2 regions of the Nonomuraea sp. LPB2021202275-12-8 genome follow, and region 1 is predicted to be linked to the other one. Evidence: riboswitches for the same ligand, from Rfam matches in the RefSeq annotation. Region 1 holds a riboswitch; the other holds the start of a gene.
The links. Region 1 has a riboswitch for glycine ahead of gcvP (aminomethyl-transferring glycine dehydrogenase). Riboswitches for the same ligand answer to the same signal wherever they lie in the genome.
Positions count from the first base shown of each region.

Region 2: linked by a shared signal. The riboswitch ahead of gcvT (glycine cleavage system aminomethyltransferase GcvT) and the one ahead of gcvP (aminomethyl-transferring glycine dehydrogenase) in region 1 are both predicted to bind glycine.

Region 1 covers NZ_JBAHWD010000005.1:49,487-64,078, reverse strand. The annotation lists gene V5E28_RS11200 (TetR/AcrR family transcriptional regulator C-terminal domain-containing protein) at 1-274, shown strand, start outside; gene V5E28_RS11195 (DUF5999 family protein) at 471-668, shown strand; gene V5E28_RS11190 (alpha/beta hydrolase family protein) at 771-1,364, opposite strand; gene V5E28_RS11185 (hypothetical protein) at 1,447-1,794, shown strand; gene V5E28_RS11180 (hypothetical protein) at 1,823-2,158, opposite strand; gene V5E28_RS11175 (tetratricopeptide repeat protein) at 2,312-3,331, opposite strand; gene gcvP (aminomethyl-transferring glycine dehydrogenase) at 3,582-6,413, opposite strand; glycine riboswitch at 6,577-6,669, opposite strand; gene V5E28_RS11165 (MerR family transcriptional regulator) at 6,688-7,308, opposite strand; gene V5E28_RS11160 (bifunctional nuclease family protein) at 7,457-7,927, opposite strand; gene ftsR (transcriptional regulator FtsR) at 8,034-8,660, opposite strand; gene V5E28_RS11150 (FHA domain-containing protein) at 8,684-9,196, opposite strand; gene V5E28_RS11145 (mannose-1-phosphate guanyltransferase) at 9,459-11,963, opposite strand; gene V5E28_RS11140 (CDP-alcohol phosphatidyltransferase family protein) at 11,968-12,549, opposite strand; gene V5E28_RS11135 (GNAT family N-acetyltransferase) at 12,634-13,383, opposite strand; gene V5E28_RS11130 (phosphoribosylanthranilate isomerase) at 13,373-13,966, opposite strand; gene V5E28_RS11125 (hypothetical protein) at 13,977-14,402, opposite strand; gene V5E28_RS11120 (response regulator transcription factor) at 14,466-14,592, opposite strand, start outside.
Region 2 covers NZ_JBAHWD010000009.1:108,889-123,480, forward strand. The annotation lists gene V5E28_RS19175 (aldehyde dehydrogenase family protein) at 1-1,233, shown strand, start outside; gene V5E28_RS19180 (3-oxoacyl-ACP reductase) at 1,239-2,003, shown strand; gene V5E28_RS19185 (gamma-glutamyl-gamma-aminobutyrate hydrolase family protein) at 2,014-2,703, shown strand; glycine riboswitch at 2,813-2,910, shown strand; glycine riboswitch at 2,911-3,008, shown strand; gene gcvT (glycine cleavage system aminomethyltransferase GcvT) at 3,043-4,128, shown strand; gene gcvH (glycine cleavage system protein GcvH) at 4,125-4,514, shown strand; gene V5E28_RS19200 (L-serine ammonia-lyase) at 4,567-5,943, shown strand; gene V5E28_RS19205 (hypothetical protein) at 5,944-6,447, opposite strand; gene V5E28_RS19210 (DUF6286 domain-containing protein) at 6,444-7,043, opposite strand; gene V5E28_RS19215 (amino acid deaminase/aldolase) at 7,182-8,375, shown strand; gene V5E28_RS19220 (DUF3618 domain-containing protein) at 8,470-8,796, opposite strand; gene bcp (thioredoxin-dependent thiol peroxidase) at 8,944-9,417, shown strand; gene V5E28_RS19230 (HNH endonuclease signature motif containing protein) at 9,575-10,057, shown strand; tRNA gene V5E28_RS19235 (tRNA-Leu) at 10,048-10,120, shown strand; gene V5E28_RS19240 (2-hydroxyacid dehydrogenase) at 10,189-11,199, opposite strand; gene V5E28_RS19245 (hypothetical protein) at 11,248-11,640, opposite strand; gene V5E28_RS19250 (sensor histidine kinase) at 12,412-13,581, shown strand; gene V5E28_RS19255 (response regulator transcription factor) at 13,601-14,251, shown strand; gene V5E28_RS19260 (ABC transporter ATP-binding protein) at 14,356-14,592, shown strand, end outside.

The DNA of each region.
Region 1 (14,592 bases):
CGGCGTGCTCGCGCTCGCCCTGACCAAACCGCCCAAGGGCGGCACCGCCCTGGCCATCGGCGAGCAGATCGAGCAGCTCGCGGACGCGGGCCTGCCGGACGCGCGCGACGCCGTGCGGTCGCTGCGGGCGTTCGTCTTCGGCAGCGTCGCGGTCGAGGTGCAGCAGTCGGGATGGGCCGACCCGGAGGTCGACGAGTGGACCCGGCGCGACGAGCGGGCCGACGCCGACTTCGAGCGAGGACTCGAAGCTTTGCTCCGAGGCTTGGAAACGTAGTGTGCGTGTCGAGCTTGGACCGTTATCCTGCATAAGGCACGCTGTGTCGAAGGTCACACGCTCGGGGCATCCTCCTCTAACAGTCCTAACGGGCTATGTCGGAACGTGTGACATACACCGCACACTTGCTGAAACTGAACCCGAGCCGCTCCCACCCCTCTTCCGGGAGCACCCACGAGATATCGGAGGCACGCCGATGTGCCCGCACGACCCGGTCTGTCCGTCTGCCGAGGCGCCCGACCGCGAGGCCGCACGCACCCTGGCCTGCCACCCCGAGCAGGGGTGGAGCCTGCTGTGCAACGGCGTAGTCCTGTTCGAGGACACCGGGGAGCTCCTGCCCGGCGGCACCGCCATCGCCCCGCACCGCCCCGACCCCCTGGTCGGCGCGGCCTGACACACGATCGGCGGCCATAGCCGGCAGCGGGGCCGATCACGCACCCCCGCGTGCGTCGGTGGCGTCACGCGCCGCCACCTTCCACGGGACGGCGAGCCCCCGCTACTTCCTGTAGCGCGTCAGCCAGTCGGCCACCACCTCGCCCACCCGGGCGGGGTTCTTTTTCAGGTCGTGCCCCTCCCCCGGCAGCACCACCAACCGCGCGGCGTCCGCCGGATCGGGAATCCCGAACGGGTCCCTGTCCCCGCTGACCACCAGCACGTCCACGCCGGCGCCGCGCAGCTCCTCCGCCCTGGAACGTTCCGGCTTGCCCGGCGGATGCAGCGGGAAGGCGAGCGCCACCACGGACACCGCGCCCACCGTCCCGGCCGTCCGGCAGGCGACCCGCGCCCCGTTGCTCCGCCCACCCTGCACCAGCGGCACATCCGGCCACCGCGCGCGCAACTGGTCCACCACGACCAGCCACGCCTCGTCCTGCCTGGCCGCCACCCCCGGCGCCCGCGCCCCGGCCACCCTGAACGCCTGCGTCACCCTGGCCACGCTCGCGCCCACGCCGAGCGCCGCGTCCCGCACCGCCACGAGATCGGGCGCGTCCACTCCCCCGGCGGACCCGTGGGTGAGCACCAGCAGCAGCCGGGCCCGCTCCACCTCGTCGACCTCGACCCGCGCGGCCCCCCGAGGAGTCATGATCTCCATGGCAGCACCGTACCTGGGGATGAGTCGAAGATGGCCCTCAGGTGGGATGACGGCGTGCCCGCGAGCATGGAGGATTACCCGTATGCCAGACACGAGTCCCTTGCGCGAGGACCTGCAGGCCACCTTGGCCGCCCGCCGCGACCTCGGCCCCGAGTATGAGTCCGCCCTGGTCGACTCTCTGGTCGAGCGCCTTGACGCCACCATCGCCGCCCGGGTCCACGCCGAGCTCCAGATGCGCGGCGCCGTGCCCCCCAAGCAGAAGAGCAGCGGCAACGCCATGATCCCCATCGCGCTGGGCTCGATGGGCATCGGCATCCCGTTGACGGCGGTCGCGGCGGGCACCGCCGGCGTGGTGGGCCTGATGATCGCCTGGGTCTCCATCATCGTGATCAATGTGGCGGCCGCCACGGCCATCATGCGCCGCCCGTAGCACAGCGCGCCACCGGCTGGCCGTGGCGTCAGCCCGCGCCGCCGTCAGGCGCTCCCCGCATGCCGTCCGCGTCGACCCGCACGCTCGCCACCCTGGCATAGCGGATGACGAGCCGTTCGGAGTGCTTCCACGGGTTCGGTTCGAGACGCAGTTCCAGGTCAAGCGGACCGCCGGTCAGGGACAGGCCGCCGAAGTCGAGATCCTTGACGCACCGGGGACCGAAGAAGTCGTAGTGGTCCGGGTCGCGGGCGAACGCCTCCGCACCGGCGGGCAGTCGCGGGCCCAGCTCGGGCAGCTTGTCCAGATAGGCGCTCGGGTCGTGCATCAGCGCGCCGTCCCGCCACTCGACCACGACGAATTCCACGTACCCTTCCTCTCCGGCCACGCCGGCCGGCTCTCCGCTCGCTCACCGTCATGCCACCCACGCCCCGGGACACCGCGACAGACACAGCGACAGACACAGCGACAGACTCCGGCAGGACCGGTGAGGCGCTCGCCCGCGCGCGCTCGCCTGGGGTCAGGCGCCCCGGCCGTAGCGCAGGCGCACCTCTGACGCGAGCGTCTCGTCCTCGTGGTCCAGGCCGTACGCCCACACGTGGTCGGCGTCGTCGGCGCGGCCTCGCAGCGGGAGGGTGCGGGCCAGCAGTTCGATGGCGAGGGCGCTGGTCTGCGGCTCGCCGCCGTCCTCCACCGCGCCGGCGAACTCCGCGCAGGCCAGCTCCAGGTGCGCGATGCCGAGTTGGACGCGCAGCCGGGCGGCGTGGTCACCCGAGGCGTCCTCGAGCGCGTCCAGCAGCACCTCCGCCGCCTCCCCCGGCTCACCGCGCTCCATCAGCAAGTCGGCGAGCTGCTGAGTGGCGTGCACGCGGAGGTCCGCGCCCTCGTGCCCGCCGTCCGCAGGCCCTGCCGCGCCGCCGCCGATCGGCTGTCCCGTTCCTCCATCCGCGGCCCTGCCGATCCGGCCGTCCGCGGCTGCGCCCGTGCCACCCGTGCCACCCGTGCCACCCGTGCCGCCCTGGCCACCCTGGCCACCCTGGCCGCCGTCCCGGAGGGGGCCGCCGTCGGCGTCCCTGCCGCCTCCCTGCTGGGCGTCCATCAGGTGGCCGGCGTCGATGGCGGCGCGGAGCGCGGCCTCGGCCTCGTCGTAGTCTCCGGTCTCGGTGGCGAGCCTGGCGAGCGCGAGGTGGGCGAGGGGGACGTAGGCGGGTGTGCCGACCCCCAGCACGGCCTGCCACGCGGCCCTGGCCTGGCCGTAACGGCCTTCGCGCTCGAAGCCCTGCGCCAGGTGGCAGGCCGCCTGCGCGGCGAACTCGGGGTGGCCGGTGGCCAGCGCGGTCCTGGCGGCGGCGCGGGCGCCCTCGACGTCGCCGCGCTGGTCGAGGACGACTGCGAGGCCGACGGCGGCCTGTGCCACGTCGGGACCGCCCGGTGCGGAGGCCACCTTGGCGAGTATGGTGGCCGCGCCGTCGAGGTCACCGTCTTCGGCCAGGCGGCGGGCGGTGTCGAGGGGCGGGGTCTCCAGCTCTGAGGACGTCAAGAGAGCTCCTTCGGCGACGATCGCCCCGAGCCTAACGACTTCTGGCGATCATGTCTGCTCACTTGCGCCCGTAGGAATGACAGGGTCACCTTTGGCCGGTACTGATGGCGTTCGTGGTGGATTCGGAAACGCGCGTGGCCCCCGCCCGGCGGGGGCCGCGCGCAGCGCACCTCATGGGTCCGCGCCCGCACGTTGGAGACCCAGCCCCCTCGCGCGACGACACGCACGGGGGCCGGGCCCCGGTCGCGGGTCAGTCCTCGTACGCCTCCAGCGGCGGGCAGGAGCACACCAGGTTGCGGTCGCCGTACGCCTGGTCGATGCGGCGCACCGGCACCCAGTACTTGCCGTCGCGCAGCGAGGGCACCGGGTAGCCGGCCTCGGTGCGCGAGTACGGGTGGGACCACTCGTCCGCGGTGAGCGCCTCCGCGGTGTGGGGGGCGTTACGCAGCGGGTTGTCCGTCTGGTCGTAGTCGCCGGAGCCCACCTTCGCGATCTCGCCACGAATGGCGATCATCGCATCGGCGAACCGGTCCAGCTCGGCCAGGTCCTCGCTCTCCGTCGGCTCGATCATGAGCGTGCCCGCGACCGGGAACGACATGGTCGGCGCGTGGAAACCGTAGTCGATGAGCCGCTTGGCCACGTCGTCGACGGTGACGCCGGTCTCCTTGGTGATCTGCCGCAGGTCGACGATGCACTCGTGGGCGACGAGCCCGCCCCGCCCGGTGTAGAGGACGGGGTAGTGCGGGGCCAGGCGGCGCGCCAGGTAGTTGGCCGACAGGATGGCCTGCTCGGTGGCCGCGGTGAGGCCGTCGGCGCCCATCATCCTGATGTACGCCCAGGAGATCGGCAGGATCCCGGCCGAGCCGTACGGGGCGGCCGAGACGGGACCGACCGGCGTGCCGTCGCGCAGCGGGTGGCCCGGCAGGTAGGCGGCGAGGTGGGCGCGGACCGCGACGGGGCCGACGCCGGGCCCGCCGCCGCCGTGCGGGATGCAGAACGTCTTGTGCAGGTTCAGGTGGGACACGTCGGCGCCGAACTCGCCCGGCTTGGCCAGCCCGACCAGCGCGTTGAGGTTGGCCCCGTCGACGTACACCTGGCCGCCGGCGTCGTGCACCTTGGCGCAGACCTCGGTGACGGTCTCCTCGTAGACGCCGTGCGTGGAGGGGTAGGTCACCATGATGGCGGCCAGCCGGTCACGGTGCTTGGCGATCTTGGCGTCGAGGTCGGAGAGGTCCACGTTGCCGTCGGAGTCGCAGGCCACGACCACGACCCGCATGCCGGCCATGACGGCGCTGGCGGCGTTGGTGCCGTGTGCCGAGGACGGGATGAGGCAGACGTCGCGCTCGCTGTCACCGCGGTCGCGGTGGTAGGCGCGGATGGCGAGCAGCCCGGCGAACTCGCCCTGCGAGCCCGCGTTCGGCTGGATGGAGACCGCGTCGTAGCCGGTGACCTCGGCGAGCCAGCCTTCCAGCGTCTCGATGAGCTCGACGTAGCCGGCCGCCTGCGCCTCGGGGGCGTAGGGGTGGATGGCGGCGAACTCCGGCCAGGTGATGGGCTCCATCTCGGTGGTCGCGTTCAGCTTCATCGTGCAGGAGCCGAGCGGGATCATCGACCGGTCGAGCGCGATGTCCTTGTCCTGGAGCTTGCGCAGGTAGCGCAGCATCGCCGTCTCGGAGTGGTGGCTGTGGAAGACCGGGTGGGTCAGGTAGGCCGACTCGCGCGCCAGCGAGGCGGGCAGCGCGTCGTGCACGCGCGGGTCGTCGAGAGCGACCTCGGCGACGCCGAAGGCGCCCCACACGGCGGCCAGCTCGGCCGCGCCGGTCTTCTCGTCGCAGGCGACGGAGACATGGTCGGCGTCGGCCTGCCAGACGTTGACGCCCCGCTCGGCGGCGGCGGCGACGATCTCGGCCGCCCTGCCGGGCACGCGGGCCAGGACCGTGTCGAAGAACTCCTGGTGGACGACCTCCACGCCGCCCTGGCGCAGGCCCTCGGCCAGGGCCGCGGCGTGCCGGTGCACGCGTGCGGCGATGCGGCGCAGCCCCTCGGGCCCGTGGTAGACGGCGTACATGCCGGCGATCACGGCCAGCAGGACCTGGGCGGTGCAGATGTTGCTGGTGGCCTTCTCGCGGCGGATGTGCTGCTCGCGGGTCTGCAGGGCGAGGCGGTAGGCCGGGTCTCCGTCGACGTCGACGGACACGCCCACCAGACGGCCGGGCATCTGCCGCTGCAGGCCCTCACGTACGGACATGTAGGCGGCGTGCGGGCCGCCGAAGCCGAACGGCACGCCGAACCGCTGCGAGGAGCCGATGGCGATGTCGGCACCGAGCTCGCCGGGGGCGGCGACCAGCGTGAGCGCGAGCAGGTCGGCGGCGGCCACGACGAGCGCGCCGGCCGCGTGCGCCCGCTCGGCGACGGCGCGGAAGTCGCGCAGCCCGCCGGAGGCGCCCGGATACTGTACGAGCACGCCGAAGCACTCGGGCAGTTCGCCGGCCAGGTCGCTCTCCACGAGCGTGATGCCGAGCGGTTCGGCGCGGGTGGCCAGCACCGCCTTCGTCTGCGGCAGCGTGTCGGCGTCGACCACGAACACCGCGCTCTTGCTCTTACCGGCCCGCCGGGCCAGCGTCATCGCCTCGGCCGCGGCGGTGCTCTCGTCGAGCAGCGAGGCGCCCGCGACGGGCAGGCCTGTGAGGTCGGACACCACGGTCTGGAAGTTGAGCAGCGCCTCCAGCCGGCCCTGGGAGATCTCCGGCTGGTACGGCGTGTAGGCGGTGTACCAGCCCGGGTTCTCCAGCAGGTTGCGGCGGATGACCGCGGGCGTGACGGTGTCGTGGTAGCCCAGGCCGATCATGGAGGTGAGCACCTGGTTGCGGTCGGCCAGGGCGCGCAGCTCGGCGATGGCCTCGACCTCGCTCGCGGCGGCGGGCAGTTTCAGGCGGTCCTTGGCCCTGATCGCCTCCGGGACGGCCACGGCCACCAGATCCGCCACGGACTCGAAGCCCACGGTTTCGAGCATGCGCTGCTGCTCGCTCTGGGACGGCCCGATGTGCCGGGTCGAGAACGGGGGTGGTGACAGGTCGGTCATGGAGATGCCTCCCGAGGCTATGGAGACCGGCGCAGGGCGCGGGCGAATGCCGGATCTCCCCCTCTGTCACCGCGCGCTGTCTCGCGACCTGAGAGCTTCACCCCGAGGGGCTTGCACCGTCGGTGAGGTGCGCCTGGCGGGCGCACCTGCTTTCCAGAGTTGCCTCACCCGAGCGGTACAGGATGCCTGAGAGATTCCGGGGAGGGTTGCTCCTTCGGCGCCCCGGGCCTGCCGGGGACTCTCCCGCACGGGGTCGTCAGCATGTCCTAGATTACTACCCAATGCGGCGCGCGCGACGCCGCTGGGCCAGCTCGTCAGCGGGGTGATCGGCCGGGACGGTGTCCGCGACCGCCGCCCGTTCCCCCGGCAGCTCCGCGAGGGATCCCTCGACCTCGCGCCAGACCCGGCCGAGCGCGATGCCGAACACGCCCTGGCCACCCTGGAGGAGGTCTATCACTTCGTCCGCCGAGGTGCACTCGTAAACGCTCACGCCGTCGCTCATCAGCGTGATCTGCGCGAGGTCGGCGACCCCGCGATCACGGAGATGCTGCACGGCCGTGCGGATCTGCTGAAGGGAGACCCCGGTGTCCAGCAGCCGCTTGACGACCTTGAGCACCAGGATGTCGCGGAAACTGTAGAGGCGTTGGGAGCCCGATCCTTGCGCTGCTCTTATCGTGGGCTCGACCAGGCCGGTGCGTGCCCAGTAGTCAAGCTGCCTGTAGGTGATGCCGGCCGCCGCGCACGCCGTCGGGCCACGGTATCCGATGTCGTCCGGCAGCTTCGCAGGCTGCTCGTCGAAGAGCAGACCCTGCTCTCCGGCACGCTGCCGCGCGCTCTCACGCCGCACCGGATCTTCCTGGCCGGCCGTCTTTCCCTCGCCGCTGCTGACCGCCACGCGGACCTCCGGCTTTCTCTCATCCCGTGGCCTGATCTGGGGGTTCGTAAAAAGGCGACCACGGGTTTCACTTGCACCGTAGGACCGTGACCATGCTCAGTCAACGATCCGGCTCGGCGCGTCGTGAAGCGTAAATGCACTGAAATACCTACCCCGCCCTGCCAAAGTCTTCGGGAGAGATCGTGTCAAGGAACTCCCTGAACTTCTCCACCTCGTCCTCCTGGTCGTCGGGGATGATCACTCCGGCCTCCTGGACGACCTCCTCGCTGGCGAAGATGCGGGCCCCGGTGCGCAACGCGAGCGCGATGGAGTCCGAGGGCCTGGCACTCACCTCGACGCCGTTGGAGAAGACCAGGTCGGCGAAGAAGATGCCGTCGCGCAGCGCGACGATGTTGACGGCGCGCAGCCCCACGCCCAGTGCGCTCAGCACGTCTCTGAACAGGTCGTGCGTCAGGGGCCTCGGCGGCGGCTCCTCCGCCTGGGCCAGGGCGATGGCCGTCGCTTCGGTCATGCCGATCCAGATGGGCAGGAACCGTTCCCCGTGTGCCTCCTTGAGCAAGACGATCGGCTGATTTGTGGGCATTTCTACGCGAACACCCACGACCTCCATCTGCAACACGGGCTGCTCCATATTCGACTGGCCGGCGACCCGGCACAGCTCATAGCTGGTCCGCTTCTGCAATTCAACGTAACACCCGGGGGGCCCTGAATGTCCCTCGGGCCGCTCATCGCCCGAGAACACTGCGCACGCCCGTGCGCAGCAGAGCCGCGTGCAGGTCGAGCAGCAGAGCGGACAGCTCTCTGGCGACCTCGTCGGCCTCGCCGATCGCGCCGGGCGCCCGCCGTTTCAGGATGGGCGCCACCGTCTGCTCGACCAGGCCCGCCTCCCGCTCGGCGGCCGCCTTGACGGCCCGCAGGTGGCGGGCGTGCAGCCCGAAGCGGGCCAGCGCGCCGACGCTGCGCGCCACCTTGAGCGCGTCATCGTCGTAGCGCCTGGCCGTCGGCGCGAGCAGGCCGTAGTCCTCCAGCTCGGTGAGGGTCTCCTCGTCGAGCCCGGCCGCCTCGAGCAGCTCGGCACGGCTGAGCCGCACCTCCTGCTTGTCCTGCACGGCGCGGGGACGGGCGAAGCTCTCCGCCATCTTGTCCTTGATCACCCTCAGCGGCAGGTAGTGGTCGCGCTGCTCGGTGAGGATGTAGCGGAGCTGCTGGACGTGCAGGTGGGTGAACTTGCGGAAGCCGGACGGCGTGCGCTCGGGCTCGATGAGCCCCTCGCCCTCAAGGAAGCGGATCTTGGAGACGGTGACGTCGGGGAACTCGCCCTGCAGGAGGGCGAGCACCTCCCCGATGCTCATGTGCGAGCGTGCCGCCTGCGAGCTCATGCGCCGGTGGGTGTCCGCATCAGGAACAGGAGCCGGAACTTGCCGATCTGCACCTCGTCGCCCGAATGCAGCGGGACCTCCTCGATGCGCTCCCTGTTGACGTAGGTGCCGTTGAGGCTGCCCACGTCGCGCACGGAGAACTGGCCACCGCGCTTGCGATAGAACTCGACATGCCTGCGCGAGACGGTGATGTCGTCGAGGAAGATGTCGCTCTCCGGATGGCGCCCGGTGGTGGTGAGCTCCTTGTCGAGCCGGAAACGGCTGCCCTGGTTGGGCCCCCTGGTCACGGTTAGCAAGGCCGTGCCCGGCGGGAGCTGTTCGACCAGCGCCCGCTCGGCCAGCAGCATGTCACCGGTCTCTGCCTCGTACGCCTCTATTCCCGCGACGGAGATCGTCGACGTGGTGTCCCCTGAGACCTCCGGTCTGGCCAATGGTGACCCACAGCGGGAACAGAAACGGGCATCCTCGGGGTTGGCATGCCCGCACTGCGTGCAGTAGACGCTCGGCATCGATCGGCTCGGCCTCCTACCGCGAAGACGCGGCAACGGTGCTCGGGGCGCGCCTCGCTTCGCTCTCAAGTTTGCGAATGCCGCAACTTACGCTGATCAGCGGCAAAGGTCAAGGCGGGGCGCTGGACGACAGGTTCGGACGCTGACAAAGTTACCGCCGCCCCTGCCTGAAGGTCCATGCCGCCGCGCCTTTCTAACATTACGATCTTGCCCTCCATCCGACAAATCGCCGTCCTCCGACCGCGACCGCGGATCCGGGCGATCACATGGTGGCCTGCTCCACCACCCTGGCCCACCGCTCCAGGAGGACCGCAGCGGTGTCGACGTCGGCCGCCTCGGCCCACAGGTCGGTGACGGGCTCGGTGGCGGCGGGCAGGATGAGCACCCAGCTCCCGTCGTCGCCGACCACCCGCACCCCGTCCGTGGTGTCGATGCGGTAGCCCTCCGAGGCTGACTCGGCCGCCTCGATGACCGAGCGCATCACCGCCCCCTTGGCCGCCCACTGCGTCGGGATCGCCCGCTTGAGCAGCTTGGCCTCGGGGATCCTGGCGTCGATCTGGCTGAGGGACAGCCGGGTGCGGGCCACCAGCCCCAGCAGGCGCATGAACGCGGCCAGCCCGTCGAGCGCGGGGCTGAACTCGGGCACCACGAACCCGCCCCGGCCGTCGCCCGCGAAGATCATGCCGGCGCCCGCGGCGGCGGAGGTGAGGGCGTCGACCGCGGTGGAGGTCCACTGCACCTGCACGCCGTGGAAGCGGCAGACCTGCTCGGCGACCCTGGTGGTGGTCACGGGCAGCGCCACCTGGCCGCTGCGGCGCTCGGCCGCCACCAGGTCGAGCACCACGAGCAGGGCGCGTTCCTCGCTGATGAGCTGGCCCATCTCGTCCACCAGGGCGATGCGCTCACCGACCGGGTCGAAGCGGACTCCGAACGCCGCGCGCGAGGAGCTGACCAGCTCCGACAGGCGCTGCAGATCACGGCGGCGCTCGGCGATCGTCTCGGTGGGCGACAGGTCGTCGAGGACGGCGTTCACGGTGAGCACCTCGATGCCGGCGCGGCCGAGCAGCCGGGGCAGGACCAGCGAGGAGGTGCCGCCGGCGCAGTCGACCACCACCTTCATGTCTCTCACGCCGGTCATGTCCACCCGGCGCAGCAGCTCGTGGGAGTAGTCCTCGACGGCTCTGGCGGGGTAGGTGAGCTCGGCGATCTCGCCGGGGAAGGCGCGGCGGAACTCCTGGCGCGAGAAGACGCGCTCCAGCTTGCGCTGGGCGGCGGGAGACAAGTCGGCGCCGCGGTCGTCCATGATGACGATGTCGACGCTCTGCGGGTCCCCCGCCGTGGTGCGCAGCGTGATGCCGCCCGCCGCGGTCCCCCGCGAGGCGTGGAAGCGGGCCACCGGCAGCGGCGCGGCCTCCAGGTCGAGCACGTTGATCGCGCTGGCGGTGAGCGCGCTGATCACGGCCCGCTTCAGCGCCCTGGCGGCCAGGGAGGAGTCGCGGGAGGTGATGACGTGCTCGCCCTTGCGCAGGGTGGTGGCGTACGCGCTGGCCAGCCGTACGCACAGCTCCGGGGTGATCTCGACGTTGACCAGGCCGCTGACGCCCCTCCGGCCGAACAGGCTGCGCTGGCCGCGCGACTCCCAGATGACGCTGGTGTTGACGACGGCGCCCGCCTCGATGGTCTTGAACGGGTAGACCCGCACCCCGCTGGAGACGTACGCCTCGGCCTCGATGACGCACTCGTCGCCGATGACGGCGTTCTCCTCGATGCGGGCGCCGCTCATCACGTCGGTGCTCTTGCCGATCACGCAGCCGCGCAGGTGGGTGCCGGGGCCGAGGTAGACGTTGTTGTGAATGACCGCGCGGTGCAGGAAGGCGCCCTCGCGGACCACGGCGTTGTTGCCCAGGACGGTGAACTCGCGCAGTTCGGCGCCCGCCTCGACCTTGGCGTACTCGCCGATGAACAGCGGGCCCTTGAGCACCGCGTCCGGCTCGACGGAGGCGGATCCGGCCACCCACACGCCGGGGGACAGCTCGAAGCCGCCGATGTCCAGCTTGACCTTGCCGGACAGGACGTCGGCCTGGGCCTTGAGGTAGCTCTCGTGGGTGCCGACGTCCTCCCAGTAGCCGTCGGCCACGTAGCCGTAGATGGGGGCGCCGCGTTCGAGGAGCCTGGGGAAGACGTCGGCCGCCCAGTCGACGGGCTCGCCGGTGGCCACGTCGCCGAGGACCTCGGGCTCCATGACGTAGATGCCGGTGTTGACGGTGTCGGAGAAGACCTGGCCCCAGGTGGGCTTCTCCAGGAAGCGCTGCACCCGGCCGAGGTCGTCGACGATGATGATGCCGAATTCCAGCGGGTTAGGCACCCGCTTCAGACCAATGGTGACAAGAGCCGAATTTTCGCGATGAAACCGGACCATGTCCGATAAGTCGATATCCGTGAGGGCGTCGCCGGAGATGACCAGGAAACGATCGTCGCTCAGCCGGGCCGCGGCGTTCTTCACGCTGCCGGCCGTGCCCAGCGGAATGTCCTCGGTGGCGTACTGCAGGCGCATGCCCAGCTCGTCGCCGTCGCCGAAGTAGTTGCGCACCAGCGCGGCCAGGAACTGGACCGTCACCACGGTCTCGGTGATCCCATGCCGCTTGAGCAGGCGTAACACGTGCTCCATGATCGGACGGTTGACCACGGGGAGCAGGGGTTTGGGTTGGTTGGCCGTCATCGGACGCAGCCGAGTGCCCTCACCGCCCGCCATGACGACCGCCTTCACCCGATCACTCCTTTGTGGTCGCGGTTGTGAGCTGGCGCACCTGTATCACATACAACATGCCTGCCCACCAGTACAGGCCCGTGCCCCAGAGCGCGAACGCCCACCCGACAATTCGGGCTATATCGGCATACCACCCAGAGTGGGAGGCAAGGAAGAGCAGCGGGAAGGCGTACATGAGGTTGAACATGGCGGCTTTGCCCAGGAAATGCACCTGAAGTGCCTTATAGCCGTGTTTGCGGAGTACAGGGATGAAACAAGCGACAAAGAGCTCCCGGCCCAGGACGGCCGCCGCCAGCCACCACGGGATGACGTCCCGCACCAGCAGCGCCACGATCGTGGCGAAGACGTAGAGCTTGTCGGCCGCCGGGTCGATGATCCGCCCTAGCCTGCTGATCTGGTTGAACGCCCGGGCGATCTTGCCGTCGAGCCAGTCGGTGAACCCCGCGACCGCCAGGACGGCGATGGCCCACCCGTCCGCCTTCGGGCCTAGAACAAGCCAGAGGAACACGGGCACGCCTAGGAGGCGCAGGAAGCTCAGCAGGTTGGGAACCGTCCAGATTCGGTCCTCGGCGGAAGTTTCACTCACGCAGCAGACCCTACTGCGTGAACTCCCAGCACAGCGGGGCCGCATCCGGCCAAACCAGGCCCCCAGCGATGAGCGCTGCGGCCGTCACACCCTCAGGAAGGAGTGGGTGCGGCCGACCTCGGCGAAGCCGAGCCTGCCGTAGAACTCCCTGGGCCAGTCCGCGGCGTCGGCGACCAGGAAGATCGGCTCGCTGCCGGCCGCCTCGGCCAGCAGCGACCGCATGAGCGTGCGGGCGTGGCCCCTGCCCCGGTGGCGGGTGGTGGTGTAGACGTCCTCGATCTGGGCGACGCCGTCGTGCACGTACAGGTCGGCCCTGGCGGCGAGCTCGCCGTCGGGGGCGCGCACGCCGCGGAAGCCCACCAGGTCGGCGCCCCGCAGCCGGGTCTCGACGCGGGCGGCGAGCTGCTCGATGGTCTGCTCCCCCGCCTCCGGCAGGTCCGCGCGCCAGTCGCGGCGCAGCACGGGCAGGAGCGCCGGGAGATCCAGGTGCTCCGCCTCGGGCGGGCCCGCGGGCGGATCGCCGCGGAAGGCCATGACGACGTTCTCGGCGTGCTGGTAGCCGGCCGCGGCGAACGCGGGCGCGAAGGCCACGCCGAGCTCGTCGGAGTCCACGTTGACCAGGCGGTGGCCCCGCTCGGCCAGGACCTCGTCGGCCGCCTCCAGCACCGCGGCCGGATCGGCGGCGTCCCAGACGATGAGCTTGTTGTCGTCGTAGGAGTAGGGGTAGCGGTCGTCGAGGACGGCGAAGCCGCCGGGCACGTCGACGGCGTGTGGCGACCTGCGGCGGGCGAACCCCTGCTGGAAGGCGAGCGCCCGCGCCAGCTCAGACCGCACCGCGCGCCTCCGTGACGAAGCGGGCGATGAGGCCCGAATCCTTGACGCCCGGCGCGGTCTCGACCCCGCTGGACACGTCCACCCCCCACGGCCGGGCCGCCGCGACGGCGCCTGCCACGTTGGCCGGGTCCAGACCGCCCGCGAGCAGCCATCTGCCGGTGGGGCGGCCGCGCACCGCCGCCCAGTCCCATGGCTCCCCCGAGCCGGGGCGTGGCGCGTCGACGATCAGCAAGCTCTCGTCGAAGGCGCCGCAGCGCAGGTCCGCGCGGGCGTCGACGGCTCTGACCAGGGTGCGGTCGAGGTCCTTCAGCGAGGTGAAGTCGCCGTGCGGGTGCCTGCCGTGCAGCTGGATGCCGCGCACCCCGGCGGTCAGGACGGCGGCACGCACGGCCGCCGGGTCCTCGCCGCGGAAGACGCCGACGGTCAGCACATGGCCGGGCACCAGCGCGGCCAGTTCGGCCGCGCGCTCGGGAGTGACCTGGCGCGGGCTCGGCGTCAGCACGAACCCGATGGCGTCGGCGCCCGCCTCGACGGCGGTGGCCACATGCTCGGGCTCGCTCAACCCGCAGATCTTCACGTACACATCACCGACATTAGCGGCGGCGGGCGGCTCCCGGCGACCACGCCCAGACCAGCATCGCGACGATGAGCCCGAACAGGATGACGCCGTTGGGCAGGTGGGCGCTGAGCAGTTCCCAGGTGAAGTGCTGCGCCATCCCGACGACGAAGAGGCCGAGGCTGACCAGGGCCGGCCAGCCGGCGCCGCGCCCGGGCCGCCAGACGAGGACGGCGCAGACGATCTGCACCAGCGCGACGAGGTGGACGAGCATCCCGGCCATCACGTGCGCCTCGCCCATCGCGCCGTCGGTGGCGACCGACTGGCCGGCGAACGAGGCGGCCACCACGAGGGCGACCGCCTGGGCGACGATGACGACGCGCAGGGTGTAGAGCAGGCCCGCGGGGACCGCTCTGGCCGGGGCGGTCTCGGGCTGGGCGGCCTGCGGGGCGGTGTAGTGCATGGCGTGGTCCTTCCGTCGTGCGATGCAGACGGCAAGGATCGTCGCCGGACCCGCCCGGGGTCGTCAGTCTGCCGGGCTATTCGCCGATCCGCCCCGCGGCGGACGCACCGGGCGGAAGGAGGCGTCGACCAGGCCGGTGCGGTGCGCGACCACCGCGGCCTGGATGCGGTTGCGCAGGCCGAGCTTGTCC
Region 2 (14,592 bases), on a different contig from region 1:
CGCGAGGTGGCTCCGGGAGACCGGGCGCGCCTGCTGCGCCGCTTCGCCGACCTGGTGGACGGCCACGGCGAGGAGCTGGCCCTGCTGGAGGTCGCCAACGCCGGTCACCCGATCGGCAACGCCCGCTGGGAGGCGGGCGCCGTCCGCGACGTCCTGCACTTCTACGCCGGAGCCCCGGAACGCAACCACGGCAAGCAGATCCCGGTGCCCGGCGGCGTGGACGTGACCTTCCAGGAGCCGCTGGGCGTCGTCGGCGTCATCGTGCCGTGGAACTTCCCGATGCTGATCATGTCGTGGGGCGTCGCACCGGCGCTCGCGGCGGGCAACACGGTGATCGTCAAGCCCGCCGAATGGACCCCGCTGACCGCGCTGAGGCTGGCCGAGCTGGCCCTGGCGGCGGGCCTCCCCGAGGGGGTGTTCCAGGTGCTGCCTGGAGCAGGGGAGGTCGCGGGAGCCCGCCTGGTCGAGCATCCGGACGTGGCGAAGATCGTGTTCACCGGCTCGACCGAGGTGGGCAAGGAGATCGCGGCCAAGGCCGCCGCCCAGGTCAAGCGGGTCACCCTCGAACTAGGCGGCAAGTCCGCAAATATCATCTTTGCGGACTCAGACCTGGAAAAGGCGGCGAAAGCCGCCCCCTATGCCGTCTTCGACAACTCCGGCCAGGACTGCTGCGCCCGATCCCGCATCCTCGTGCAGGCCGGCGCCTACGACGAGTTCCTCCAGCGGCTGTCGGAGGCGGTGCGCGGCATCCGCGTCGGAGACCCCCTCGACCCCGGCACCGAGATGGGCCCGCTGATCAGCGCCGAGCACCTGGACCGGGTCCGCGGCTTCGTCGACGAAGCCCCCTACCTCCAGGGCGCCTGCCCGCAGGGCAAGGGGTACTGGTTCCCGCCGACGGTGCTGACCTCGTCGGTCACGGACCGGGCGTTCACCGAGGAGATCTTCGGCCCGGTCGTGTCGGTGGTGCCGTTCGCCGACGAGGCGGAGGCGGTGCGCATCGCCAACGACACCCGCTACGGCCTGAGCGGCTCCATCTGGACCCGCGACATCGGCCGGGCGCTGCGCGTGGCCAGAGCCGTCGAAGCGGGCGCGCTCTCGGTGAACTCCAACTCGTCCGTCCGCTACTGGACCCCGTTCGGCGGCTTCAAGCAGTCGGGGCTCGGCCGCGAGCTCGGGCCCGACGCCCTGTCGGCGTTCACCGAGACCAAGAACGTCTTCATCTCATCGGAGTGAAACATATGCAGCGTTTGCAGGACCGCGTCGCCGTCATCACCGGCGCGGGCAGCGGCATCGGCCTGGCCACCGCGCACCGGTTCGCCCAGGAGGGCGCGAAGGTCGTCTGCGTGGACATCGACGAGGAATCGGGCACCAAGGCCGCGGCCGAGGTCGGCGGCCTGTTCGTCAGGGCGGACGTGACCAGCGAGGACGACGTCGAGCGGATGTACGCCACGGCGCTCGACAGCTACGGCAGCGTGGACATCGCCTTCAACAACGCGGGCATCTCCCCGCCGGACGACGACTCGATCCTGGAGACCGGCATCGACGCCTGGCGGCGCGTCCAGGAGGTGAACCTCACCAGCGTCTACCTCTGCTGCAAGCACGCCATCGGCCACATGCGCCGCCAGGGCAAGGGCTCCATCATCAACACCGCCTCCTTCGTGGCGGTCATGGGATCGGCGACCTCGCAGATCTCCTACACCGCCTCCAAGGGCGGGGTGCTGGCGATGTCGCGGGAGCTGGGCGTCCAGTTCGCCCGCGAGGGCATCCGGGTCAACGCCCTGTGCCCCGGGCCGGTCAACACGCCGCTGCTGCGGGAGCTGTTCGCCAAGGACCCCGAACGCGCCCAGCGCCGGCTGGTGCACGTGCCGGTCGGCCGCTTCGCCGAGGCGTCGGAGATCGCGGCCGCCGTCGCCTTCCTGGCCAGCGACGACGCGTCGTTCATCACCGCGTCGCAGTTCCTGGTGGACGGCGGGATCTCCGGCGCCTACGTGACACCGCTATGAGGAGACGACGATGAGGCGGCCGGTGATCGGCATCACGTCCTACGTCGAGCCGGCGCGGTTCACGGTCTGGGACATGACCGTCGCGCTGCTTCCGTACACCTACGTGGAGCAGGTGGTGCGGGCGGGCGGCCAGCCCGTGCTGCTGCCGCCGGCCGGCGAGCCGGCCGCGCTGACGGGACGGCTGGACGGGCTGATCCTGGCGGGCGGGGGCGACATCGATCCCGGCAGGTACGGCGAGCAGCCGCACGAGCGGACCGGCTACATCCGGAAATTTCGCGATGAGGCGGAGTTCGCGGTCCTTGAGGCGGCCCTCACGGCCGGGCTCCCCTACCTGGGCGTCTGCCGGGGCCTGCAGGTGCTGAACGTCGCCCTCGGCGGCAGCCTGCACCAGCACCTGCCGGACGTGGTCGGGCACGCCGGCCACTCCCCCGCACCCGGCGAGTTCGGCCACCTCCCGGTCCACCCCGTCCCCGGCAGCCGGGTCGCCAAGGCCCTCGGCGAGGATCCGGTGGAGGTGCCCCACTACCACCACCAGGCCGTCGACCGCCTGGCCCCGGGCCTGCGGGTGGCCGCCACGGCCGGCGACGGCACGATCGAGGCGTTGGAGCTGGACTCCCACCCCTTCACGATGGCCGTCCAATGGCATCCGGAGGCGGCCACCGACTGCGCCCTCTTCGAGGCCCTCGTGGCGGCCTGCTGACCCGGCCCCTCGGGACCGTACGCCCGCGGCATGGGGACGGACGCCGCGCTCGGCGTACCGGGGCGCGACAACACCCCCATGACGCCACTAGGCTTGCGGACATCACCGTCGAAACCGTGCGGGAGAGCGCCCTGACAGCCGGTCGGGGTCCCTGAAGGAGCAAGCCCTCCCCGCGAACCTCTCAAGGCAAAGGACCGCACGGACGAGGTGTCCTCTGGAAAGCAGGCCCGATGGGCCTCGCCGAAGGTGAAAGTCCGGTAAATCCCCGGGCGAAGCTCTCAGGCACCGACGACAGAGGGGGAGGATCCCGGCATCCGATCCTGTCCTGAGGTGCGACACATGTCCCGACCGACACCGTTGAAAGACGTACACGAGGCGCTGGGCGCCACGCTGACCGACTTCGCCGGCTGGCTCATGCCGCTGCGCTACGGCAGCGAATCCGCCGAGCACAACGCGGTCCGCCACGCGGCCGGGCTGTTCGACCTCTCGCACATGGGCGAGATCTTCCTGACCGGGCCGCAGGCTGCCGAGGCGCTGGACCACGCGCTGGTGGGCCACCTGTCGGCGCTGGCGGTCGGCCGGGCCCGCTACACCATGATCGTCAACGAGCGCGGCGGGGTGCTGGACGACCTCATCGTCTACCGGCTCGGGGACGAGGAGTTCATGGTGGTGGCCAACGCCTCAAACTACGAAATCGTCGGCACTGAGCTGAAAACTCGGGCTAAGTCGTACGACGTGGTGGTCGAGGATCGCTCGGACCAGTACTCGCTGATCGCCGTGCAGGGCCCGCGCGCGCAGGAGATCCTCGCCACGCTCACCGACGCGGACCTGGCCGGGCTCAAGTACTACGCCGGGCTGCCCGCCCAGGTCGACGGGCGGCAGGCGCTCATCGCCCGCACCGGTTACACCGGCGAGGACGGCTTCGAGCTCTTCGTGGCCAACCAGGACGCCGTGCCGCTCTGGGACGCGCTGATGGCGGCGGGCGAGCCGTACGAGCTCAAGCCCGCCGGGCTGTCGAGCCGCGACACGCTCAGGCTGGAGGCCGGCATGCCGTTGTACGGCAACGAGCTCGGCGTCGAGCTGACCCCGTTCGACGCGGGCCTGGGCAGAGTGGTGAAATTCGACAAGCCGGGCGACTTCGTCGGCAGGTCGGCGCTCGAGGCGGTAAAGGACACCCCGCCGCCGCGCCGGCTCGTCGGCCTGGTCGCACGCGGCCGCCGGGTGCCGCGCCACGGTTACCCGGTCACCAAGGACGGTGCCGTCGTCGGCGAGGTCACCAGTGGTGCGCCTTCCCAGACTCTGGGGAAGCCCATCGCGATGGCCTACGTGGACACCGGGGTCAATGAAGGTCTGGCCGTGGACATTCGGGGCAGCCATGAACCCATGGACCTGGTTGAGCTGCCCTTCTACAGGAGGAACAAGTGAGCAACATCCCTGAGGACCTGAGCTACACCAAGGAGCACGAGTGGGTGGCCGGTCTCGAGGACGGCCTCATCGCCACCGTCGGGATCACGGCCTTCGCCGCCGAGGCCCTGGGTGACGTCGTCTACGTGCAGCTTCCCGAGGTCGGCTCGACCGTTGAGTCAGGGGACTCCATCGGCGAGGTCGAGTCGACCAAGTCGGTGAGCGAGATCTACACCCCTGTCGGCGGCGAGGTGGTGGAGGTCAACCAGACCGTGGTGGACGACCCGTCGCTGGCCAACAGCGACCCTTACGGCGAGGGCTGGATGTTCCGGGTTCGCGTGGAAGGCGACGCGGAGGACCTGCTTTCGGCCGAGGAGTATTCGGCGCTCACCTCAGGCGAGTCCTGATCCGACCGTCGGGGCCCGGCAACGGGCCCCGGCCCTGCTGAAAGGCGCATCAATGGCGATCAGCGTCTTCGACCTGTTCAAGATCGGCATCGGCCCGTCCAGCTCCCACACAGGCGGTCCGATGGCCGCCGCGCACAAGTTCGCGCGCAGCCTGCACGACGACGGCCTGCTCGACCGTACGGCGCGCGTCGAGGTGATCCTGTACGGCTCGCTCGGCCTGACCGGCAAGGGCCACGGCAGCGACAAGGCCGTGCTGCTCGGCCTGTCGGGCGAGAAGCCCGAGCTGGTGGACGTCGACAGCATCGACGAGCGGCTGGCCGCCATGCGCGAGTCCGGCACGGTCAAGCTGTACGGCACCCGTGAGATCCCCTTCGTCGTCGGCCAGGACCTGGTCTTCGAACGGAAGATCTCGCTGCCCGAGCACCCGAACGGCATGCGCTTCACCGCTTCCTCCGACGACGGCGAGCCGCTGCGCGAGAAGGTCTACTTCTCGGTCGGCGGGGGCTTCGTCGTCGACGAGACGGCTACCGGCGCCGACCGCATCAAGCCGGACGACACGGTCCTGCCCTACCCCTTCACCTCCGCGGAAGAGCTGCTCAAGCACTGCTCGAACACCGGTCTGTCGATCTCCGCCCTGATGCTGGAGAACGAGAAGGCGTTCGGCCGCACCGAGGACGAGATCCGCGCCGCCATCCTCAACCTGTGGCAGGTCATGTCGGAGTGCGTCCGGCGGGGCATCGCCAAGGAGGGCGTCCTGCCCGGCGGCCTCAAGGTCAAGCGTCGCGCCAATCCCCTGCACCGCCGCCTCCAGACGGAGTCCGCCGAGAAGGACCCGCTGCAGGCGATGGACTGGGTCTCGCTGTTCGCCCTGGCGGTCAACGAGGAGAACGCCGCGGGCGGGCGCATCGTCACCGCTCCCACCAACGGCGCCGCCGGGATCATCCCCGCCGTCCTGACCTACTACTCCCGCTTCACCCCCAACGCCGACGACGACGGCGTGGTGCGCTTCTTCCTCACGGCGGCCGCCATCGGCGTGCTGTTCAAGGAGAACGCCTCCATCTCCGGCGCCGAGGTCGGCTGTCAGGGCGAGGTCGGCTCGGCCTGCTCGATGGCCTCCGCCGGTCTCACCGAGGTCCTCGGCGGCACGCCGGAGCAGGTGGAGAACGCCGCCGAGATCGGCATCGAGCACAACCTGGGCCTGACCTGCGACCCGATCGGCGGCCTGGTCCAGATTCCGTGCATCGAGCGCAACGCGGTCGCCTCCATCAAGGCCATCACCGCCGCCCGCATCGCCCTGCGCGGCGACGGCCGCCACCACGTCTCGCTGGACAAGGCCATCAAGACGATGCGCGACACCGGCCGCGACATGCTCGACAAGTACAAGGAGACCTCACGCGGCGGGCTGGCCGTCAACGTGATCGAGTGCTGATCAGCGGCGGACGTGGATGCGGACGACGGCGCCCAGGTCGTCGTCGCGGACCTCGCGCCGGATGCGGCTGACGATCTCACGGTCCAGCTTGGCCGCCACCGCCCCCACGTCCACCGTGGACGGGCAGGTCAGGCTGATGCGCAGGCATGCGGCCTCGCCGACGACCCGCACCGTCGCCCTGGCCAGCCCCTCGACGTCCTTCAGCCCGACGCAGAGCATGGCCGTGCCGGTGCCCGAGCGGGCGCCGAACCGGCCCCAGCCGAGGCTGAGCAGCAGCCACCGGAGCGTGACCAGGGCGAGCACCAGCATGGCCAGCGCCACCAGCCACAGCGCCCAGGGCTGCTCGGCGACGGCGATGGCGGCGCGCTCCGGCAGGACCTTGGCCCGTGGCGGCAGCCCATCCAGCTTGTCCTTGCCGCGTAGCCAGGCGTAACCGCCGGCGCCCAGCAGCACCGTGCCGACCACGGCCAGGCCGACGCGGTTGCCCGCATACTGCCTCATCACGCCCCTTTCCTGCGCAGCCGCACGACCACCTCGCCGGTCGCGAGCGTCCCCACCCCGGCCAGCCGATCGCCCACCGCGGTGCCGACCTGCCTGAGCATCGCGCCCGAGCTCTCCGGCCCGGTCACCACGGTGACCTCGATCCTTCGCCTGCGCAGCCGTACCTTCGCCTTCTCCACCCCGTCCACCTGCTGAGCGACGGCCCGCAGCGTACGGCGGAGCCCGGCGCGGGTGATCCCGACGACGATCAGCGGGTCGCTCGTCTCCACCGGCACCAGCCGGGAACGGCCCGGCACCAGGGCGAGCAGCAGCAGGGCGGCGCCCGCCCCCGCGACGGCCAGCGCGACAGGCGCCAGCTCGCTCCAGGAGGACTTCGACGCGAACGCGAGAGCCTGGTCGACCGGCACCCAGCCGAGCGGGCTGCCCAGCAGCGCCGACACGACCTCCGCGGTGGTCAGCCCGAGCGCGGCGGTCAGCACCGACGCGACGAACACCCCCGCCGGAGTGCGTGCCGGCCTGAGGGCCCGCTTGGATCTGCGGAGCGGGGAGTCCTGTGCGGCGACGGCCGCACCGGGCAGTATCTGCTGGAGCGTGGTCATCACAACGACCACAGGTACACGGGTCCGGCGGCCGCTCGACCGCACCCTCGCCGCCCGTTTGCTCGATCATTACGGGCCATCCGATCAATGTGAATCCGCCTCATATTCATTTGCCCGATATGCGGTTACGCTGCCGGTATGGACGACCGCCAGCGTTACGACAGGGCGACCGCCGCGCTCGAGCCCCCATTCGCGATCCTCGACCTGGAGGCTTTCCACGCCAACGCCGCCGCCCTGGTACGGCGCGCCGGCGGCAAGCCGATCCGGGTGGCGACCAAGTCGATCCGGTCACGCCCGCTGCTGGAACGCGTGCTGGCCATGGACGGGTTCGCGGGCCTGATGGCCTTCACCCTGCCGGAGGCGCTCTGGCTGGTGGAGCAGGGGTTCGGCGACATCCTGGTGGCCTATCCGACCGCCGACCGCCACGCCCTGGCCGAGCTCGCGGGCAGCGCGGAGGCCGCCGGGCGCATCACGCTGTCGGTGGACTCCGCCGATCAGCTGGCGTTCATGGACCACGCCCTGGCCGGAGTTCACCCCCGCCACGAGATCCGGATATCTATCGACATCGACGCCGGATTTGTAGCCTTCAACGGGAAATTCCGGGCGGGAGCACTCCGCTCCCCCATCCGCGACGCCGAACAGGCCGCCGACCTGGCCGCCGACATCGCCAAGCGCCCCGGCTACCGCGTCACCGGCCTGATGGCCTACGAAGCGCAGATCGCCGGAGTCGGCGACGCCCCCCAGACAGGCGCCGCCTACGCCCGCCTGATCAGGTTCATGCAGAACCTGTCGGCCAGAGAGCTCATCCTCCGACGCGGCCGCATCGTCAACGCCGTCCGCCAGTTCGCCGACCTGGAATTCGTCAACGGCGGCGGCACCGGCTCCATCGAACGCACCGTGCGCGAGAAGGCCATCACCGAGGTCGCCGCCGGATCAGGACTCTTCCACCCGCGCCTGTTCGACTTCTACAGCCGCTTCACCGGCCGGCCCGCCGCCCTGTTCGCCCTCCCGGTGGTCCGCCGCCCCTCCCCCACCACGGTCACCGTCCTCGGCGGCGGCTACCTCGCCTCCGGCGCCCCCGGCCCCAGCCGGCTCCCGCAGCCCTACCTGCCCGCCGGCCTGCGCTACACCCCCGACGAGGGCGCGGGCGAAGTGCAGACCCCCCTGCTCGGCCAGCCCGCCGAGGATCTCCGCGTGGGAGACCGGGTCTGGTTCAGGCACGCCAAAGCGGGCGAGATGTGCGAGCGCTTCGACACCCTCCACCTCGTCGAGGGCGACACCCTCACCGAATCCGTCCCCACCTACAGAGGCGAAGGCAAGACGTTCCTCTAGCGGGCCTCGCACCACGAACGCGTGACGACGTGCCTCCAACGGCGGCGTCGCACCACGAGCGAGGGACGTACCACAACGAACGCGGGACGTGCCTCTAACGGCGGCGACGGCGCCACAGCGCGATGGCGGCGCCGATCACCAGCACCGCGCCCACACCGATCAGCACCGGCGCCAGGTTGGGCGGCTCCTCGTCCCACAACCGCTCCGGGTCGTCGCCGAACTCCACCGGCCGCGACGTCATCCCCAGGGCGTCGCCCACCGAGATCGCCAGACTGCCGGCCCTGGACTTCACATCGGCCACCGTGCGCTCGGCCACGCGCTTGGGGCTCACCCGGTCGGCGATGGCGTCGACCGTCTGCGCCAACTCCGCTCGCGTCCGCGCGATCCGCCGCTCCAGCTCGTCGGGATCGGTGTCAGCCATGGCTCTCCTCTCGACCGCGCTCCTGGTCGTCCCCGCGTCGTCAAGCGGGCTCTGCCCGCCTCCGTCGTGATCAGTCTGTCAGGTCGGCGCACCGTACGGCACGGCGGGCGGCCAGGTAGGTTTTCCTGGAAAAACCCAGGAGGACCCATGACCGACACCAAGCTGGCCCCCGGCGACGCCGCACCCGATTTCACCCTGCCCACCGCCGACGGCGGCGAGGTCTCCCTCGACGCCTACCACGGCAAGCGGGTGATCCTCTATTTCTACCCCGCCGCGATGACTCCCGGCTGCACCAAGCAGGCGTGCGACTTCCGCGACAACCTCGGCCGGCTCACCGCCGAAGGCTTCGCCGTCCTCGGCGTGTCGAAGGACAAGCCCGCCAAGCTCGCCAAGTTCGCCGAACACGACTCGCTGACGTTCCCGCTGCTGTCGGATCCCGAGCTGGAAATCCACAAGGCGTACGGCGCCTACGGCACCAAGAAGCTCTACGGCAAGGAAGTCGTGGGCGTCATCCGCTCCACCTTCGTCATCGACGCCGACGGCAAGATCGAGCAGGCCCTCTACAACGTGAAGGCCACCGGACACGTGGCGAGCCTGAAGAAGAAGCTCGGCCTGTCCTGAGCCCGGCTGGGGCCCTCCTGTGAGGGCCCCAGGGCTCTCGGCTCCTCATTCCAAGGGTCGGAAACATTTCGGAATGGAGAAATGTCCCCGTAGCGGGGCCGTTGGCCGAATTGGCGGGGCAGCGCTAACTGTCAGCGGGCCTTTCTAACCTTGCGTCATGGCCGCTTACCAGAAGTACAGCCAGGAGCTGCTCGCCGAGGCCGCGTCCGGTTCGCGCAGTGTCGCCGACGTGCTGCGCTATCTGGGGATCCGATGGACCGGCGGGAGCCACGCCCACATCAGCCGCCGCCTGAAACACTTCGGCATCGACACCTCACACTTCGTGGGGCGTGCGCACGGCAAGGGCAGACGCTCCCCCGCACTCCGGCCCTACCAGGACATTCTCATCCTCCGCCCGCCGGGTTCGATACGGGAGAAGGCTCCGGCGCTCCGGCGCGCCCTGCGTGATGCCGGGCTTTCGTACGCGTGCGCAGCCTGTAAGATTGACGGCACGTGGCAGGGCAAGTCGCTAACTCTCCATGTCGACCATATCAACGGCGATTGGCTCGACAATCGAATGGAGAATTTGCGCTTCCTCTGCCCCAACTGTCATTCCCAAACAGCGAATTTCGCAGGCAAGGGAAAGACGAAGGGGTCGTAGCCCAATGGCAGAGGCGCAGTCTTTAGGTGGCTGTTAGTGTGGGTTCGAATCCCACCGGCCCTACATTTGGTAGGCGAGCATCGCGATAGTTCAGGCAGTCGTTGATGCGAAGGTCGTGGAGACCGGCCGGCTCAGGAAACCAGATTGTCCGGGCGCTTGCCCGATGCGAACTGGCCGATCTGGGTGGCCGCCACCTGCCAGGCGCGGTCGTCGGCCTCGGGGACGTCACCTGCCACGTGCGGGGTGATCAGGACGCCCGGCGAACGCCACAGCGGGTTGTCCGCCGGCAGGGGCTCGGGCTCGGTGACGTCGAGGATGGCGCGCAGTCGGCCTGATTGGGTCTCGGCGAGCAGGGCCATGGTGTCGACGACGGGGCCGCGGGCCGCGTTGATGAGGATCGCGCCGTCTCGCATCCTGCTCAGGAAGTCCTTGCCGGCCAGGTGGTGGGTGGCGTCGGTGAGGGGAACCATGAGGGCCACGACGTCGTGCTCGGGCAGCAGGCTCGGGAGGTCGTCCATGGCGCGGATGTCCTGGCGGGCGTGGCGGGCGACCATGGTGACGTGGGCGCCGAAGGGCTCCAGGCGGGCGCGGAGCAGGGTGCCGAGGTCGCCCGCGCCGAGGATGAGCACCTTCTTGCCCGACAGGCTTTCGGTCGCGCGGGGCTTCCAGCGGCCCGTCTCCTGGTCGGCGGCGTAGGCCGGGATGCCGCGGTAGAAGGCCAGCAGGGCGGCGGCCGCCCACTCCGCCACCGCGATCCCGTGCGCGCCCCGGGCGTTGGACAGGGCGACGCGGTCGGGCAGGCGGCCGGTCCACTGGTCGGTGCCGGCGCTGAGGGTCTGGACCAGGCGCAGTGACGGGAGCTCGTCGATGAGGGCCAGCAGGCGATCCACCGGTCGTGAGGGGACGACCATGACCTCGGCCTCGGCCGCCTCCTCGGGCAGGGACGCGGTGACGTCGTAGCGGATGGGACGGACGCCTGCCACGGTCGACAGGGCCGCGAGACCGCGCTCGTTCGGCACGAGCGCCACCATGTCACGCGCCCGTTCGGCCATGGCGGTGTCACGTGTCCCGGTGACCACGTCGCGGTCACCGGGCTCGACGCCCGCGGCATGGTCATGTGGATTTATGTTGCGCTCAGGCATGCTTTCCCCCGGTTTCGACTGCCAGCATCATGCCACTTAGGCCGGAACCTAACCCGTGCGGGTGGGGAACGGGCTGATGGTGGGCATCGGCTTGGGGGGCGAGATCGAGGGCCGGGTACTGGGCGGGGGCACCGGATAGGGGTACGGGCCCTGGAAATGGCAGTAGGTGCCGCCGGGGGCCGGGCGGCACTCCTGATAGCCGGGGACGGGGTAGCCGGGGACGGGGACGGGGTAGCCGGGGAGGCCGCGATGACGTTCCCAGCCGGACTGCTCCCAGTTGCCGTAGTGGGCACGAGCGGTGAAGCCTCCGATCAGCATCACCGCACCGCCGCCCAGCAGGCCGCCGATGATGAGGCCGATCAGGCCCGCGCCGATGATCTGGGCCGGCTTCTGACGGACGAAGTCCCGGAAGGACCCCGAGCCTGACGGCCGTGGTCCCACCCAGCCTGGAGCCGCGCCCGCAGCACCATGTGCCGGTCCCGGCCCACCATGTGCGGATCCCGGCCCACCAGGAGCCGCACCTTCAGCACCATGGTCCGAACCCGGCCCACCATGACCCGCCCCCGCAGCACCATGGACCGAACCCGGCGCTATGTAGGTCGGGCCTCCCGCCGTGCGCCCACTCTCCGCAGGGGCCGGCGACGCGTGCGCCGTACGGGTGTCGTACGGGGGAACGTCGTGGGGCGGAGCGCCTGAGGGAGCATCGCCCGCGGGGATGTCACGCGGAGGGAGGTCGCGGGGCGGAACGCCTGTGGCGTCATCCCCTGCGGGGAGATCCCTCGAAGGATCGCCGCTGGGAGGAGTGTCCTGAGAGGTGGCGTCCCTTGGAGGGACGTCTTCCGGGGAGGCGTCACCCGGGGGAACGTCCCGGGAGGTGGTGTCCCTCGGTGGGAGGTCCGGTGGCGGGACGTCGTGGGCGGGGTCCGGTGACGGAGGGCTCTGTAAGGTCTGCGTGTCGTCGAACGCGGTGCGGGACGCCTCCGTGGCGCCCTCCTCGCGAATCGGGTCGCCCGGCGCACCTTCTCCGCCGCGCGACCCGCCATCGCGATCATGATCCGCCATCACGATCTCCCTTTACTCGCCCCCCAGAGGGCGCTCCCGAGAACAAGATTGCCGTAAGACCCGTAAGACCCGTGTAAGACCAGGGTCGTACGCGAAACTTCCACCTCAAGGCTGACCCGAACGCTGCCCGTCGATACGTATCGTGTGGATGTGTTCGGCAGGGTACGCGCGTGGTCCACGCGCCACGGAAAGCTGATGGACGCCCTGCGGGTGACTCCTCTGGCTCTGCTGTGCCTGTTGCCGATCGTCCCACACGTGACCGGTGCGCCGGCAGGCCCGCCGCTGGATGTGCCGCGCTACCTGGGGCTGAGCGTGCTGCTGCTGTTGCCGCTGCTGTGGCGGGGGCGGCCGCTGATCGCGTTCGCGCTCGTCTCAGCGATCAGTTTCGGGCAGTGGGTGGCGCAGGTCGATGTGGTGCCCGCCAATCTGGCGGTGCTGGTGGCGCTGTGGGCGGTGGCCCATCGTTGCTCGTTCCGCTGGGCGTTGACCGCCGTGCTGGTGGCCGAGCTCGGGGTGTTCCTGGCGCTGGTGCAGTGGGACACGCCCACGTTCGGGATGTTCTTCAGCGGTTCGATCTTCGTGGTGACGGTCTGGCTGGCGGGCCTTTATGCCAACACGCGCAGGCGCTATCTGGAGAGCCTGGAGGAGCGGGCCGAGCGCGCCGAGCTCGAGCGCGACCAGCAGGCCAGGATGGCGGCCGCCGCCGAGCGCGCCAGGATCGCCAGGGAGCTGCACGACGTGGTGGCGCACAATGTGAGCGTGATGGTGGTGCAGGCCGACGGCGCCGGCTATGCCATCGACGGCGATCCCGAGCAGGCGCGGCTGGCGGTGCGCAACATCTCCAAGACCGGGCGTGAGGCGCTCGCCGAGATGCGCAGGCTGGTCGGGGTGCTGCGGGAGGCCGAGGGGGGCGGCACCGACTACACCCCGCAACCTGGCCTGGCGCAGCTGGAGGAGCTGGTGCGGGGGGCGGGCGTGCCGGCGCGTCTTCGGGTGGCGGGCACGCCGGGCGAGCTGCCCGAGGGCAAGCAGCTCGCCGTCTACCGGATCGTGCAGGAGGCGCTGACCAACGCGCTCAAGCACGGCGGGCCAGGGGTCCGGGTGCTCGTGGAGCTCCGCTACTCCATGTTCGAGCTGGTGGTGCGGGTGACCGACGACGGGCGGGGCGCGGCGGCGCCGCCGGCTCCCGGCGGGCACGGGCTGGTGGGGATGCGGGAGAGGGTCTTGATGTACGGCGGGGCGGTCACGGCCGGCCCGCGTGCGGGCGGCGGTTTCGAGGTGCTGGCGAAGCTGCCGGTGCCCGAGGCCAGGGCCGCCTAGAGCCGGCGAGGAGCGGCCAGTGATTCGCGTGATGCTCGTCGACGACCAGGAGTTGCTGCGCGCCGGCTTCCGGATGGTGCTGGGCGCCCAGCCCGACATCGAGGTGGTGGCCGAGGCGAGTGACGGGGTGGGGGCGATCGAGGTGCTCGAGACCGTCGAGGTGGACGTGGTGCTCATGGACGTGCGGATGCCGAGGATGGACGGCGTCGAGGCGACCCGGCGCATCTCCGGGCCCAAGGTGCTGATCCTGACCACGTTCGATCTGGACGAGTACGCGTTCGCCGCGATCAAGGCGGGGGCTTCGGGCTTCCTGCTCAAGGACGTGCCGACCGCCGAGCTGCTGAGCGCCATCCGGTCGGTGCATGCCGGCGACGCGGTGGTGGCGCCGACCACGCTGAAGCGGATGCTCGACAGGTTCGCCACTTTCCTGCCGTCGGACGCGCCGGCCGCGACCGGCGAGTTGACGCCGCGCGAGCGGGAGGTGCTGCTCATGGTGGCGCGCGGCCGCTCCAACCTGGAGATCGCGGCGGAGCTGGAGGTGGCGGAGGCGACGGTGAAGACGCATCTGGGCCGGGTGCTGGCCAAGCTGGGGGTCAGGGACCGGGCGCAGGTGGTGGTGTACGCCTACGAGGCCGGGTTGATCGTGCCGTCGCATCGGCCGAACGGCTGACCCGGGTCATCTGACGGCCTACGTGAAGTCCCTCCTCAGGGCCCATAAATCTCGAATTTTCCGGCCATAGCGTGAGTCGCGTTCTCAGACGACAAGGAGCGAACGTGACTCTCACCGAGACCCGGCGCCAGGCCCCTCCGGCCGTGGTGGCCAAGGCTCTGACCAAGGTGTACGGCCAGGGCGACGCAAGGGTGCACGCCCTGCGCGAGGTGGACGTGGCCTTCGCCACCGGCGCGTTCACCGCGATCATGGGCCCTTCCGGCTCGGGCAAGTCGACGCTGATGCACTGCCTGGCTGGGCTCGACACCCCCACCTCCGGCACGGTGCACATCGGTGACGTG